Hoeflea sp. 108: one gene and its partner. The protein of the gene in region 2 interacts with the protein of the main gene of each other region in a pairwise test. Links are inferred from orthologs where the notes say so. Each region holds a gene or a part of one and is shown on either strand. Other genes may lie near its edges.

What was found.
Region 1: the proteins of B015_RS0100880 (region 2) and topA interact in binary tests that used the Escherichia coli proteins (3 or more experiments, as listed by UniProt). The link is inferred for Hoeflea sp. 108 from one-to-one orthologs.

Annotation. Positions count from the first base shown.
Region 1 is NZ_KB890024.1:2,646,202-2,653,920, reverse strand. Bases 2,119-5,266 are described here. They hold topA (type I DNA topoisomerase), read right to left. Parts: upstream 4,926-5,266; coding sequence 2,319-4,925; downstream 2,119-2,318. Other genes in these bases: B015_RS33250 (hypothetical protein), read left to right, coding at 4,967-5,191; rnr (ribonuclease R), read right to left, coding at 2,119-2,312. Outside these bases: more of rnr, read right to left, coding at 1-2,118; DNA-processing protein DprA, read right to left, coding at 5,340-6,476; glycerol-3-phosphate 1-O-acyltransferase PlsY, read right to left, coding at 6,473-7,084; B015_RS0113010 (dihydroorotase), read right to left, coding at 7,119-7,719. UniProt on the Escherichia coli protein: Releases the supercoiling and torsional tension of DNA, which is introduced during the DNA replication and transcription, by transiently cleaving and rejoining one strand of the DNA duplex.
Region 2 is NZ_KB890024.1:186,131-193,470, forward strand. What follows is about bases 3,904-6,672. They hold B015_RS0100880 (YigZ family protein), read right to left. Parts: upstream 5,698-6,672; coding sequence 5,110-5,697; downstream 3,904-5,109. Other genes in these bases: B015_RS0100870 (D-alanyl-D-alanine carboxypeptidase family protein), read left to right, coding at 3,904-4,571; B015_RS0100875 (cupin domain-containing protein), read right to left, coding at 4,586-4,987; B015_RS0100885 (fatty acid desaturase), read left to right, coding at 5,881-6,672. In the rest of the region: B015_RS0100850 (beta-ketoacyl-[acyl-carrier-protein] synthase family protein), read left to right, coding at 1-646; B015_RS0100855 (glutathione S-transferase N-terminal domain-containing protein), read left to right, coding at 772-1,476; B015_RS0100860 (nucleoside triphosphate hydrolase), read right to left, coding at 1,549-2,157; B015_RS0100865 (hypothetical protein), read right to left, coding at 2,225-3,316; more of B015_RS0100870, read left to right, coding at 3,549-3,903; more of B015_RS0100885, read left to right, coding at 6,673-6,981; B015_RS0100890 (hypothetical protein), read right to left, coding at 7,247-7,340.

The DNA.
Region 1 (7,719 bases), 2.5 Mb from region 2 along the record:
CTGCCGTGCGGTCCACGTCTCGGCTGGGAGGCGCGGGCACGCGAGCGTTGCCCCTTCGCCTTGTGGAACGACCGCTTCGAGCCGGGCAGTGGCTTCGGTTCGGTCAGCATCTCGAAGCGCATGGCGCCGGCAAGCGGGGCGATCTCGACCAGCCTGACCTGAACGCGGTCGGCCAGCTGGTAGCCCTTGCCGGTACGCTCCCCGAACAGCGAACGGGCAGCTTCGTCGAAGTGGTAATAATCGTCACCCAAGGATGACACGGGGATGAAACCATCGGCGCCATATTGCGGCAATTGGACAAATAGTCCCGCCTTGACCACGCCGGAGATGCGGGCATCGAAGGTCTCGTCGACGCGCTCGGCCAAGAAGCCGGCGATCAGCCGGTCGACGGTGTCGCGCTCGGCCGCCATGGCGCGGCGTTCGGTCTGCGAGATCAGGCCGGCGATCTCTTCCAGCCGTGCTTCCTCCGCAGGCGTCAGTCCGCCCGCTCCCAGGCCCAGCGAGCCGATCAGCGCGCGGTGGACGATCAGGTCGGCATAACGACGGATCGGCGAGGTGAAATGGGCATAGCGGCGCAGATTGAGGCCGAAATGGCCAATGTTGTCGGGGTTGTACTCGGCCTGGCTCTGCGAGCGCAGCACCACCTCGTTGACCAACTGTTCGTTGTCTTCGCCGCGAACGCGCTCGAGGATGCCGTTGAACTGGCTGGGCCGCATCTGGGCGCCACGCGCCAGTGACAGGCCGATCGTCTGCAGGAATTCGCGCAGCGATTCCTGCTTGGCGAGCGAGGGGCCGTCATGGATGCGGTAGACCAGCTTCTGCTTCTTGTTTTCCAGCGTCTCGGCGGCCGCGACGTTGGCCTGGATCATGAATTCTTCGATCAGCTTGTGGGCGTCGAGCCGATCGGGAACGATGACGGTGTCGACCGTGCCGTCGGGCTTGAGCAGGATCTTGCGCTCGGGCAAGTCGAGCTCCAGCGGCTGGCGGCTGTCGCGGCCGCGCTTGAGCACGTCATAGGCGGCCCACAGCGGCTTGAGGATCGTCTCCAGGATCGGCGTCGTTTTGTCGTCCGGCATGCCGTCTATGGCTGCCTGGGCCTGCGGGTAGGAGAGCCGCGCGGCCGAACGCATCATGACGCGATGGAACGAGTGCCTGACCTTGCGGCCTTCCGCCGAAAACGTCATGCGCACGGCGAGCGCCGGACGGTCGACGCCCTCGCGCAGCGAGCACAAATCGTTGGAGATGCGCTCGGGCAGCATCGGCACGACGCGGTCGGGGAAATAGACCGAGTTGCCGCGCTTCAGCGCTTCGTGGTCCAGTGCGCTGCCGGGGCGCACATAGGCTGCGACATCGGCAATGGCGACGGTGACGATGACGCCGCCGACATTCTTCTCGTCCGTATCGGGCTCGGCATAAACGGCGTCGTCGTGGTCCTTGGCGTCGGCCGGGTCGATGGTGACCAGCGGCAGCTCGCGCCAATCCTCGCGCTTGCCGTCGAGCGTCGCCGGCTTGACCGCCTCTGCCTCGGCAAGGACCTCCGACGGGAAGATGTGGGGAATGTCGTGGGCGTGAATGGCGATCATCGAGACCGCCTTCTCGTTGGTCAGCGAGCCCAGCACCGTGACGACCTTGGCACGCGGCAGGCCGTAGCGGCTGGCGCGTTCGGGCACCACCTCGACCAGGTCGCCTTCCTTGGCGCCGTTCTGGAAATCCTTGTCGACCACCAGTTCCGGCTGGCGGCGCTCGACCGGCTCGATGCGGAAGGTGCCGTCCTTGAGGATGCGGAAAATGCCAAGCGTGGTGTCGCTGCGTTTTTCGAACACCTTCATGATCCGCGCCGTGTAGGCGGGCTCGTTCTCGTCGCCGAGATGGTCCTCGATAGGGAAGGTCTTTGCCAGGACGCGGTCGCCGACGCCTGGTGTCGGGCCGCTTGCGTTGCGCGACATCTTGACGGCGACGATCGGGCCATCGGGTTGCTCGGAGGCGCGCGCCAGGAAGGTGCCTTCCTCGTCGCGTCCGAAAATGTCGAGCACAGCGACATGGGGCAGGGCGCCGACCCTGGTCAGCCGCTTGCGGCTCTTTTCCAGCAGGCCTTCGTCCTGCAGCTCGCGCAGCAGGTGCTTCAGCCAGATGCGATCGTCGTTCTTCAACGCGAAGGCCTTGGCGATGTCGCGCTTGCCGCTGCGATCGGGATTCTCCGCGATGTAGCGGAGGATCTCGTCACGCGAGGGGCGATAGACGTCCTTGCCCCTGACCTCGTCGCTTGCGGCGCGTCTGGTGCCGGCGTTTCGTCCGGATATCTTTCGCGCCAAGGTCGGTCAGTCCTTCTTCTTGGCTTTGCTTGCGGCCGGCTTCTTGGCGGCCGGTTTCTTGGCTGCACTGCGGGCCGGCTTCTTGGCGCCGCCGCCCTTGGCCTCTTTTTCGGCGATCAGGGCAAGCGCATCTTCCACGGTCACGGTGGCGGGATCCTTGCCCTTCGGCAAGGTAGCATTGACCTTGCCGAAATTGACATAGGGGCCGTATTTGCCGTCGCGCACGGTGATGTTGCCGCCGCCGCCTGGATGTTCGCCCAGGTCCTTGAGCGCGGCCGGAGTGCCGCCGCCGCGACCGCCCTTGGCCTTCGACTGCTTCTCGGCAAGCACCGTCACGGCGCGGTTGAGGCCGATGGAGAAGACGTCCTCGATGCTCTCGAGATTGGCGTAGGTGCCATCGTGCAGCACGAACGGACCGTAGCGCCCGAGGCCGGCCGAGATCATCTTGCCCGACTCGGGATGCTGGCCGACGTCACGCGGCAGCGCCAGCAAGGCAAGCGCCTTTTCGTGGTCTATCGTCGCCGGCGTCCAACCCTTAGGCAGGCTGGATCGCTTGGCCTCCTTGCCGTCGCCGCGCTGGATGTAGGGGCCAAAGCGGCCGCTGCGCAGGGTGATCTCTTCATTGGTGTAGGGATCGGTGCCCAGCACCTTGGTGCCGTCTTCGAGCCCGCCATTCTCGCCATTGGCGCCGGGGCCGTCGAGCTGGCGGGTGAAGCCGCATTCCGGATAGTTGGAACAGCCGACGAAGGCGCCGAACTTGCCGAGCTTGAGCGACAGGTTGCCGGATCCGCATTTCGGGCATATGCGCGGATTGGAACCGTCCTCGCGCTCGGGGAAGACCAGCGGCGCCAGTTCCTCGTTGAGCGCATCGAGCACGTCGGTAACGCGCAGTTCCTTGATCTCGTCGACCGCGCCCGAGAAGTCTTTCCAGAAGTCGCGCAGCACGTCGCGCCAGGCGAGCTTGCCGTCCGAAATCTCGTCGAGCTTCTCTTCAAGCGAGGCGGTGAAGTCGTACTCGACATAGTGCTCGAAGAAGCTTTCCATGAAGGCCGTGACCAGCCGGCCCTTGGGCTGGGGCACGAGCTTGCGGTTCTCGATCTTCACATAGTCGCGGTCTTCAAGGGTCTTCAGCGTCGCCACATAGGTGGACGGGCGGCCGATGCCGAGCTCTTCCATCTTCTTGATGAACGAGGCTTCCGAATAGCGGGGCGGCGGTTCGGTCGTGTGGTGGGTGGCGTTGACCTGTTCGCGCTTCAGCGTCTCGTCGGCGCGGATCTCAGGCAGGCGACGGCTTTCCTCGTCCTCCGAATCCTCGTCCTTCTGGTCGGTGTAGGCGGCGATGAAGCCATCGAAACGAGTGACCGAGCCGACGGCGCGCAATCCGGCGGTCCTTGCGCCGTTGGTTGCTTCGATCTCGACCGTGGTGCGCTCGATCTCGGCCGGTTGCATCTGGCTGGCGATCGCCCGCTTCCAGATCATCTCGTAGAGGCGAGCCTGGTCAGCATCGAGATACTTGCGCATCTCGGCCGGCGTGCGGGTGAAGTCGGTCGGACGGATCGCCTCGTGCGCTTCCTGGGCGTTCTTGGCCTTGGTCGTGTAGTGGCGCGGCTTCTCGGGCAGGTATCTTGCGCCGAACTCCTTGCCGATGGCATCACGCGCGGCCTCGATGGCCTCGGGCGCCATCTGCACGCCGTCGGTACGCATATAGGTGATCAGGCCGGCCGTTTCGCCGCCGATCTCCATGCCTTCATAGAGGCGCTGGGCGACCTGCATGGTGCGGCTTGCGGAGAACCCGAGGCGCGACGACGCAGCCTGCTGCAAGGTCGAGGTGGTGAAGGGCGGGCCGGGATTGCGCCGGGTCGGCTTGGCTTCGACCGACAGCGTCTTGAAGCTTGCGCCATCGAGCATCGCCTTGATGTCGTCCGCCATCGCCTGGCTGGAGATGTCGAGCTTCTGCAGCTTCTTGCCGTCATAGACGGTCAGTCTCGCCTCGAAGCTTTCGGCGCGCGGCGTGCCGAGAGTGGCTGCGATCTGCCAGTATTCCTCGCGGACGAAGCGTTCGATCTCGGCCTCGCGGTCGCAGACGAAGCGCAACGCCACCGACTGGACGCGGCCGGCCGAGCGCGCGCCCGGCAGCTTGCGCCACAGCACCGGTGACAGGGTGAAGCCGACCAGATAGTCGAGCGCGCGGCGTGCCAGATAGGCATCGACCAGCTGCGGGTCGACCTCGCGTGGATTGGAGATCGCTTCCAGGACCGCCTGCTTGGTGATCGAGTTGAAGGCGACGCGCTTGATCGACTTGTCCTTGAGCACGCGCTTCTGCTTGAGCACTTCCAGCACATGCCAGGCAATGGCTTCGCCTTCGCGATCCGGATCGGTTGCGAGGATCAGGCCATCGGCTTCCTTGACCGCCTTGGCGATGTCGGTCAGCCGCTTGGAGGATGCTCCATCGACGGACCAGGACATGGCGAAGTCTTCGTCCGGCTTCACCGATCCGTCCTTGGCGGGCAGGTCGCGAACATGGCCAAACGAGGCCAGAACCTTGTAGTTCTTGCCCAGGTACTTGTTGATGCTCTTCACCTTGTTAGGCGACTCGACGACAACGACGTCCATATGTGGCTGATTATCCAGTAGGCGCCAGGCAAGACAGTGGCGTGGCGAACTTCATTCAATTCGCACGTCAAATGGCCGCCCTTTTTCGTTCGGTCAAGGGGAAGGGGGCAAAAACGGGTGCGCCGGGCAGTATTGCAACCGGTTGTTGCGTGCATGATTTCGATGCAATCTTTGGTGGTCTTGTTGTATTTCCACTATCGCAGGTGGAGCCGAGCCTCTTGCGACACGCCGCTGCGGAGCAGACCATCGCACGCGGCCCTTTCTAGGGAAAGTCACAGCCATGCACCAGACTGCGCCCGCCCGCAGGCGGTCCGATACGCTGGACTATGTCCAGACGATGCTAGCTCAGTTGCGACTTATGGCCGAGGCCGAGCGCCGCGGCATGCTCGCCTATCTGATCGAGATGGCGAGAGCTTACCGCTCGTCGGGCGAAACAAGCGAAACACGTCCGCCTGAGTGGCGTTCGAGGCGCCCTGCGAGATCGAGTTCCAGCAGAATCATGAATATCTGCGCCGGATGCAGCCCGGTGTGGCGGATCAGTTCGTCTATCTCGACCGGTACAGGGCCTAGTGCTTCGACGACGCGGGCACGGTCGTTGTCGACAGGTGGGGGCGTGGCTGAAAAGTCCGGCGGCTCCTCGAACTTGTCTGGAGGCAGGGGCTGGCTGCCGGCAAGCGGCGATAGCGCCTCCAGCACGTCGGCTGCTTCGGTGACCAGTGTCGCACCGTCCTTGAGCAGGCCGTTGGTGCCGGCGGCACGCGGGTCGAGAGGCGAGCCCGGCACGGCAAAGACCAGCCGACCCATTTCCCCCGCCAGCCGGGCGCTGATCAGCGATCCCGAGCGATTTGCCGCCTCCACCACCACGAGCCCAAGCGCCATGCCGGCAACGATGCGGTTGCGGCGCGGAAAATCCTGGGCGCGGGGCTCCCAGCCGAAGGGCATTTCCGAGACGATGGCGCCGCGTTCGGCGATCTCCTCGCAGAGCGGGATGTTTTCGGAAGGATAGGGCTTGTCCAGGCCGCCGGCGAGCACGCCAACGGTTCCGGTGTCGAGGCTGCCATGATGGGCTGCCGTGTCGATGCCGCGGGCGAGGCCGGAGATCACCGCATAGCCGTTGCGGCCGAGTTCGGCGGCAAGCGTGCGTGCCATCTTGATGCCGGCCAGCGAGGCGTTGCGGGCGCCGACGATTGCCACCGGCGGCAGCTTGAAGACGGCTGCGTTGCCCTTCACGGCAAGCAGCGGCGGCGGGTGGTCCATGCGCTTGAGGATGGCGGGGTAGTCGGGCTCGCCGATGGCTATGAAACGCGCGCCGCGCCTGCGGGCCGCTTCGAGTTCCGTTTCAGCTTCGGCAATCGAAGGGATGCGGACAAGCCGGTTGGCGCCGCCGGCAAGCATCACCTCGGGCAGCATCTCGATGGCCGTTTCGGCAGAGCCGAAGCGATTGACGAGGTCGCGAAAGCTGGCCGGCCCGACATTGGAGGTCCGGATGAGGCGCAGCCAATTGAGCCGCTGCCGGTCGCTGAGTTGCGGGCCGGCGGCGGGCTTGTTCATCCCTTGGCGCCTATGCGGGACTCGGTCCCTGAAAGCAGCCGGGAGATGTTGGCGCGGTGGCGGATGAAGACCAGGACGCTCATTGCAGCCAGAAGGCCGGCGGCTTTGGGCATGTCCATCATATAAAGAGTGAAGGGCACAACGATGGCTGCGGCAAGCGCGGCGAGCGACGAATAGCGGCTGACGAAGGCAATCAGCAGCCAGGTGACGGCGAATGCCAGGGCGCCGAGCCCGGACAGGCCGAGCAGGACGCCGATATAGGTCGCCACGCCCTTGCCGCCCTTGAAGCCGAGCCAGATCGGATAGAGGTGGCCGATGAAGGCGCCGAAACCTGCGGCAATGGAAGCATCGGTGCTCCAGCGCGCGGCGATCACCACGGCGACAGTGCCCTTCAGCGCGTCGAGCAGCAGCGTTGCCGCCGCCAGCTTCTTGTTGCCGGTGCGCAGCACGTTGGTTGCGCCGATGTTGCCAGAGCCAATCTTGCGCACATCGCCGAGGCCGGCGGCGCGGGTCAGCAGCAAGCCGAACGGGATCGAGCCCAGCAGGTAGCCGAAGACGGCAGCGGCAATCAGGACGTGCACAGCCGTCGGAAAAATGTCATCCGGCATCAAGATAAGTCTACTCCCCCGTGGCCCGAACGTGTCAGGCCGAGAACACTGTGCGTCCGGCGACCAAGGTTTTCAAGACCTTGCCCTGCAGGCGCGCGCCCTCGAAGCAGGTATTCTTGGAGCGGGAGCGGATATCGGTTTCGCGCACGACCCACGGCTCGTCGAGATCGACAAGTGCAAGATCGGCCGCAGTACCAGGCTTCAACGTACCGCCGGGCAGGCCGAACAGCTTTGCCGGCGCGGTCGACAGCGCTTCGATGATGCGGACCAGTGGCACGTCGTCATTGTGATGCAGGCGCAGCGCCACTGCGAGCAGCGTTTCCAGGCCGATCGCGCCCGCAGCGGCATCGGCGAAGGGCAGGCGCTTGGTGTCGACGTCCTGCGGATCGTGCGACGACACGACGATGTCGATGGTGCCGTCCTTCAGCGCCTCGATCACGGCGAGGCGGTCGTCCTCGGCGCGCAGCGGCGGGGTGAGGCGGAAGAAGGTGCGGTACTCGCCGACGTCGTTTTCGTTGAGTGACAGGCTGTTGATCGAAACGCCTGCCGTGACCTTGGCGCCATCGGCCTTGGCGCGGGTGACGGCGCCTGCGGCCATCGCGGTCGAGATTTTCGCTGCGTGATAGTTGCCGCGG
Region 2 (7,340 bases):
CACCGACGCGCCGCTGGTCTGGGGCATCGTCAAGGCCTGGGAAGCGCTGCGCGTTCTGTCGCCCGACACCTGCCGTCCGTTCTCGGCCGACCGCCAGGGGCTGGTACTTGGCGAGGGCGCCGGTATGGCCGTGCTCGAGACCTATGAACACGCCGTCGCCCGAGGCGCGACCATCCTGGCCGAACTGGCCGGCGCTGGCATGTCGGGCGATGCTTCCGACATCGTTGCACCGACCGTCGAAGGGCCGACGGCCGCCATGCGCGCCTGCCTGCTCGACGCGGGCCTTGCGCCCGAAGAGGTCGACTACATCAACGCCCATGGCACCGGCACCAAGGCCAACGACCAGATCGAGACCGCTGCCATCAAGCGCGTGTTCGGCGCCCATGCCCACAAGCTGTCGGTGTCTTCGACCAAGTCGATGCACGCCCATTGCCTCGGCGCCTCGGGCGCTCTGGAGATGATCGCCTGCGTCATGGCCGTGCGTGAGGGCTTGGTTCCGCCGACTGCAAACTATCGCGAGGCGGATGCCGATTGCGACCTCGATGTCACGCCGAACGTGGCCAGGAAGCGCGACGTGCGCGTCGCGATCAGCAATGGTTTCGCCTTTGGCGGCACCAATGCCGTGGTGGCGGTCAAGGCGGCCTGAGCGGTCGCCTCGTCGCCTTCCTGTCGTGACATCTGGATATTGATGCGCGGCCACGCCGCCACTACATCTTGCGTGCCCCCACCCTTGGCCGGCGTTTCCACGCGGCCCATCCCGAGGAACCGTCGATGAGCGATCTTACGCCCTTTCCGATTGCTGCGCGCTGGCCAGCCCAGCACCCCGACCGCATTCAGCTCTATTCCTTCCCGACGCCCAATGGCGTGAAGGTGTCGATCGTGCTGGAAGAGCTCGACCTGCCTTATGAGGCCCATGCCATCAACATCGGCAAGAACGAGAGCTGGACGCCCGAATTCCTGGCGCTGAACCCCAATGGCAAGATCCCGGCGATCATCGATCCCAACGGTCCCGGCGGCAAGCCGCTGGCACTGTTCGAGTCGGGCGCCATCCTGCTCTATCTCGCTGAAAAGACCGGCCGCCTGATCCCTGCCGACCGCGCCCGCCACTACGAAACGGTGCAGTGGGTGTTCTTCCAGATGGCGTCGGTCGGCCCGATGTTCGGCCAGCTCGGCTTCTTCCACAAATTCGCCGGCCGCGAGATATCAGACAAGCGCCCGCTCGAGCGCTATCGCGACGAGTCCAAGCGCCTGCTCGGCGTGCTCGACAAGCGGCTCGAAGGCCGCAAGTGGATCATGGACGACGACTACACCATCGCCGACATCTCGATGCTCGGCTGGGTGCGCAACCTCATCGGCTTTTACGAGGCGCGCGATCTGGTCGGCTTCGACGATTTCAAGAATGTCGCGGCCTGGCTCGAGCGTGGCCTCGCCCGTCCCGCCGTGCAGAAGGGACTGAACGTCCCGCCGCGGCCGTGATCGGCGTCTCCTGAATACCAAAAAGCCGGAGCTGCGTTGCGCCTCCGGCTTTTTTGTCCTGGACTTGCTCGTTCAGAGTTCCAGGTCGGCTTTGCGCCTGGCGTGAAGCACGCGGTCGATATTGGGCATGTCGTTGGTGTCGATCCAGTTGCGCGCGTCGGCGTCGGAGCGGCCATGCTCGCGCCAGCGCTCCACCAGCCGCCGCTCCAATTCCTCGCGCGGCGAATTGACGAAGATGGTGAAATCGAACAGCGGCGCCAGCCTCTGCCACGGATCCTCGTCGAGCAGCAGGTAGTTGCCTTCGACCAGGATGAACTTCACGTCGGCGCTGACCACGTCTGCCGCGGCACGCGACAGCTCGATGCTGCGGTCGAATACGGGGATGGCGACATCGGGTTCGGCCGCCTTCAGCCGGCGCAGCAGCACTTCGAAGCCGGCAAAGTCGAATGTCTCGGGTGCGCCCTTGCGCGTCCTCAGGCCGCGCCTGTCGAGCACGCTGTCGTCGAAATGGAAGCCGTCCATCGGCACCACAGCCGCAGCCCCGTCGGGCAGTACGTCGTGAAGGGCCGCCGAAAGCGTCGACTTGCCCGAGCCGGGCGGCCCGGCGATGCCGACGACGAAACGCTGGGCATGATGCGCGCGCTTGAACAGGGTGGCGGCGATATGGGCGATTTCTGACATGGACCTTCCCGAGGGTTACAGCTGTCATCGTGCCGCAAGTTCCGTCAAAAATGAGGCGGCGAAGAGCTCAGTTCAAGGGCGCATGCCCGATGCGCAGGAAGCTGTCGTCGAAGCCGACCTCGTCCGACGCGCCGCCGTCGAAGCCGAGCTGGAGCCGACCCCTGGCTGCGGTGACTGAACTTGGCGCTGTGCCCCTCAATGATGTGACCGCGCCAACCACCTGCCTGAAGCTGACGGTGCCGCCGAGCGCGAAGGCCGTTTCCACGCCCAGGCGTTTCAGCCAGTTGTCGCCGAGCGAGGTGGCATGGCCGATGGCTGCGCGCCCGTCCTCGACACCGAGCACGCCGCGCCGGCCGTTCCACGGCGCGTAAAAGCGCCCGCCATTGCTGATCCACAGCATCGTCACCGGCAGTTCGGCGGGGTTCTTCAGCACCAGCACGACGTCGTCTTCGGCCTCTCGCGCCACCGCCGACCAGCCTATGCCGCCATGTTCTGCCTCGACCAGCGTGACGAAATCTTCATGTGCACTATCGGTGCGGAACTCAGTCAGGTCGAGCACGCTGCCATCTGCCGCCGGAAAACGGGTGAGATCGTGGCTCTCTGCCGGATAGGCGAGTGCGCTGTGGCCGCGCGCCGGGTCGGTCTCGGGCGACGTCTCTGGCGTCGCCGCCAGCCGTTTGGGCGAAAACGCCAGCCTGCCGCCTGCACGCATCTCCGTCATCGGGTGGTGGGCTACCGAAATCGCGCCGCTGCCGCCGATGAAACTGTGCTCCTGATAGAGGAAAGGGTGGCCGTCGCGCAAAGTCAGTCGCTTTTCGACCACGGCTCCCATGACCTTGCGCTCAAGCCGGAACGTCGCCTGCGCGCCGTCGGCCAGCTTCTCGTCGCCGACATGCTTCCAGGCGCTGTTGCTGGTCCAGCCATGCAGCGGCGCTTCCTCGACATCCGATCGAGAAAAGGGCGCGCAGAGGAAATCGCCCGACAGCCTGAGCTGGCCTGCCGGCATCGCGGCGGGCAGGTCGGGCGAGCCGATCCACTTGGCACGATGCAGCGGTCTGAGCGTCCGTCCGCCGGACGCGATAGCCAGTTCGGCGACATGCCCGACGGCAAGATCGAGCGTCACCGAAATGCCCTCGGCCAGCAAGCTGTATTGGTTCATGTCGGCCTCATCCCTTGCACTGCCAATGGGCGTTCGGGCCGCAGAGAAGCTGATTCACCCAGATCAGTGCAAGTCGGGGGTGTAACCAATGTTCAACACTGCAGGCATTAGATGTGTATTCGGTCGCGCGGCAAATGGACGGTTCGCTGCGGCTTTTGTAGTTTCGACCGGCGCTGCTTCGGCGAGGGGCGATAAGGCCCGGTCACAGGTGACGGACTCAAGGTTTCAGGTGTTGGCCCAGGCCCTTTCTCATTCGCTGCCATTCAGGCTTCCCCAACTCGGGATACTCAGGCGCGTCGTCGCGCTCCTTGCCGTGCTGTCGCTGGTGTCTGCCTGCGCCACGGCCGGCGATACCCTTAATGTCGCCGCACCCCAGGCTGCGCCCGAGAAATATGCGGCAATCGTCGTCGACGCCAACAATGGCCGCACGCTGTTCCAGGCCTATGCGACCGCTCCGCGCTATCCGGCTTCGCTCACCAAGATGATGACACTTTACCTGCTGTTCGAGGCGATGCAGCAGGGCCGGGTCACCAAGGCCACCCTCATCCCCGTTTCCGACAATGCCGCCTCGCAGCCGCCGTCGAAGCTTGGCTTCCGACGTGGCGAGCAGATTGATGTCGAGGCCGCCATCCGCGCGCTCGCAACCAAGTCGGCCAACGACGTGGCAGTCGCCGTCGGCGAATATCTCGGCGGCTCGGAGGAGGGCTTTGCCCGCCAGATGACGTCGAAGGCGCGCCAGCTCGGCATGACGGCAACCGTCTTCCGCAACGCGTCGGGCCTGCCCGACGATGGCCAGCGCACCACGGCTCGCGACATGGCCGTGCTCGGCATGGCGCTGCGCAAGCATTTCCCGCAGCATTATTATTATTTCTCGGCCACTGACTTCAGCTTCCGTGGCAAGCGTATCCGCGGCCACAACGACCTGCTCGGCCGCGTCAACGGCGTCGACGGCATCAAGACCGGCTACATCAGGGCGTCCGGCTTCAACATCGTCACCTCGCTTTATGCCGATGGCCGCAAGCTTGTCGTGGTGGTGATGGGCGGCGACACGGCGCGCGAGCGCAACGCCCATGTCGAGGACCTTATTGCTCGCTACCTTCCGGAGGCATCGGGCGGCGGCGTGGCGGCAGCGCCGGCGCAGGCCGCACCTGTTGCGCTGGCGCCTGCGCCCGGCCCGGCCATGCCGATGCCGGTCGACACCGCCGCCATGGCCGCACCGGATGGCGCTCCGGTGCCGATGGCCGAGGTCCAATAGGTCCCGGAAGGCGCCTATTCAGGCGCCTTGTACTGATCGTCCGAAACGTGCTCAAGCCAATCGACGGCCTTGCCGTCCTTGGCCTCCTGGATCGCCAGATGGGTCATGGCGTTGGTCGCGGTCGCGCCGTGCCAGTGCTTTTCTCCTGGCGAGAACCAGACGACGTCGCCCTGCCTGATCTCTTCGATCTTGCCGCCCCACACCTGGGCCCAGCCGCAGCCTGCGGTCACGACAAGCGTCTGGCCCAGCGGGTGGGTGTGCCATGCCGTGCGTGCGCCCGGCTCGAAGGTGACGTTGACGGCCCGCACCTGGGCGGGCGCCGGCGCCTCGATGACCGGGTCCTGGCGCACGGCACCAGTGAAATAGTCTGGTGACGGCTTGGCCGAAGGCCTCGACCCGCAACGCTTGATCTCCATGTGATGTCTCCTTCCAAAAGAACTGGCTGCGGGCTTTCCGATGCCGACGAGCCTGCAATTGCCGCCACCATATGCGTTCCCGGTGCCGTTTGGCCCGGACAAAAGCGGGTGGCGTGCCGAAATCAGTCCGGCAGGATGACCGTGGTCCGGCCGCTGGTCAGGTCGGTGACCATGCGGGCGACTGCCTCTGCATCCGCCTCTGGCAGGCTGACGGCCAGATCGGCGCCGGTGGCGGAAAAATCCTCGCGTGCGATCGTCACGCCCGGCCACGCGGCCAGCCGCGCCTTGACCAGCGCCAGATCGGAAAAGCTGCAGGCGACGCTGCCTTCGACGGTTGCCACCAGTTCCAGTTTTTCGGCGGCGCGCAGGCAGGCGGCGGCGGTGCCGCCATAGGCGCGCACCAGGCCGCCGCTGCCCAGCAATATGCCGCCGAACCAGCGGGTCACGACCACGGCCACGTTGTCGAGGTTCTGCCCGTCCAGCGCCTGCAGCATCGGTTTGCCGGCGGTGCCGCTCGGCTCGCCGTCGTCGCTGAAGCGATAGCCTTGGCCGATCCTCCAGGCCCAGCAATTGTGGTTTGCATCCCCTTGGCAATGCGCGGCGATAAACTCTTTTGCCTCGGCCTCGCTCGCCACCGGCCCGGCAACGGCCAGGAAGCGGCTCTTCTTGATCTCCTGCGACAGGCTCTCGATGCGGGCGAGGGTGAACATGTCTTTGGATACACAATGGTGCCGGCGGTCGCCAGCCAGCTCGGTGATTGCCGGGCGCGCGACTGGAAAAGGTGCGGCGAAGTTAATTTGCCACATCGGAGCCACTGGTCATCGCATCAGCTGCGCCTTAATGACATCTGCGTGACACCAGTTGCGATCAACGCCGAAAAATCCGGAGCCCAGATGACCCAGCTGATGCCGTCCACCGAGGATGGCCGGATTCCTCCAGATGGGATCACTCCTGCTGTCGATCATGCTGCCGAAAAGGCGCTGGTTCGCAGGCTAGTGTCGCATTGCAATCGCTTCCGCGACCCCGACAACCGCCGTGCGGCATTCGAGTTGGCCGTCACGCTCGTTCCTTTCCTGGCGATGGGCGCAACGCTGGTCTGGCTGGCTGCCTATGCCGGCCCGTTGCTTGGCGGCTGGCGCTGGGCCGCGGTGGCGCTGCTGGCGCCGGTCTGCGCAGCCTTCCTGGTTCGTCTCTTTGCCATCCAGCATGATTGCGGCCATGGCTCGTTCACCAGCTCGCGCCCGGCGAACCGCTGGATCGGGCTCTTGCTCAGCGTGTTTACATTTACCCCATACACCCTGTGGCAGAAGGCGCATGCCGCCCACCACGGCTCCTCGGGCAATCTCGACAAGCGCGGCATCGGCGACATCAACACCAGGACGGTCGCCGAATATGAGGCGATGACCCCGCGCCAGCAGCTGATGTACCGCATCTACCGCAATCCAGTGGTCCTGATCGTCCTCGGAGTTCCCCTCTATTTCCTCCTCGTCCACCGGCTTCCCTACAATGACGCCATACCGCGCGTCGATGCATGGCGCAGCGCTGGTGGGCTCAACCTGGCGCTGGTCGTCTTCTACGGTGCGCTTGTCTATCTCTCGGGCTGGATGGTCATGCTTGCCGTGCTGCCGGTGGTGGTCATGGGGGCATGGGCGGGCGGCTGGCTGTTCTACATCCAGCATCAGTTCGAGGAGACGCTGTGGGACAAGGACGACGCCTGGGACTTGCATGTCGCAGCCTTCGGCGGCAGTTCCTGGTACGTGCTGCCGCGGCCGGCGCAGTGGCTCACCGGCTCGATCGGCCTGCACCACATCCATCACCTCTGCAGCCGTGTTCCGTTCTATCGCCTGCAGGCGTGTTTCAACGGCAGCCAAGAACTCCGCGCTGCCAGCGAGCGGGTCAAGCTCACCTTCGGCAGGAGCCTCGCCTGCGTCAATCTCGCCCTCTGGGACGAAAAGCGCCGCCGCCTCGTCTCCTTCGCCGAAGCCCGCTCATAAGGCCCGCAGGCGAAGGCGGCGTCTTGCCGATTGCCCGTTGAAGCGGAGCACAGCTTCGGCTATGAGGACTGCGTCGTCCGGTGCGCCGGGCGTGGTTCGCGGCCCGCCGTGGACGAGCACCCGTAGCTCAGCTGGATAGAGCGCTGCCCTCCGAAGCTGCCGAATCCGTATTATTATATATTTATCAATGCCTTGCGGGGCATGAAGACCGAGCGGCTATTTACACGCCGGGTTCATAGGCAGGCACGATCCCGCCACTTTTCGCCTATTGTTCTCGATACTCCCATCTCAATCGGAAAGCGTCTTCTTGACTGACAAGGATAGGTAGACTGCCATCGAGTGGATCGAGCGTCTTCACA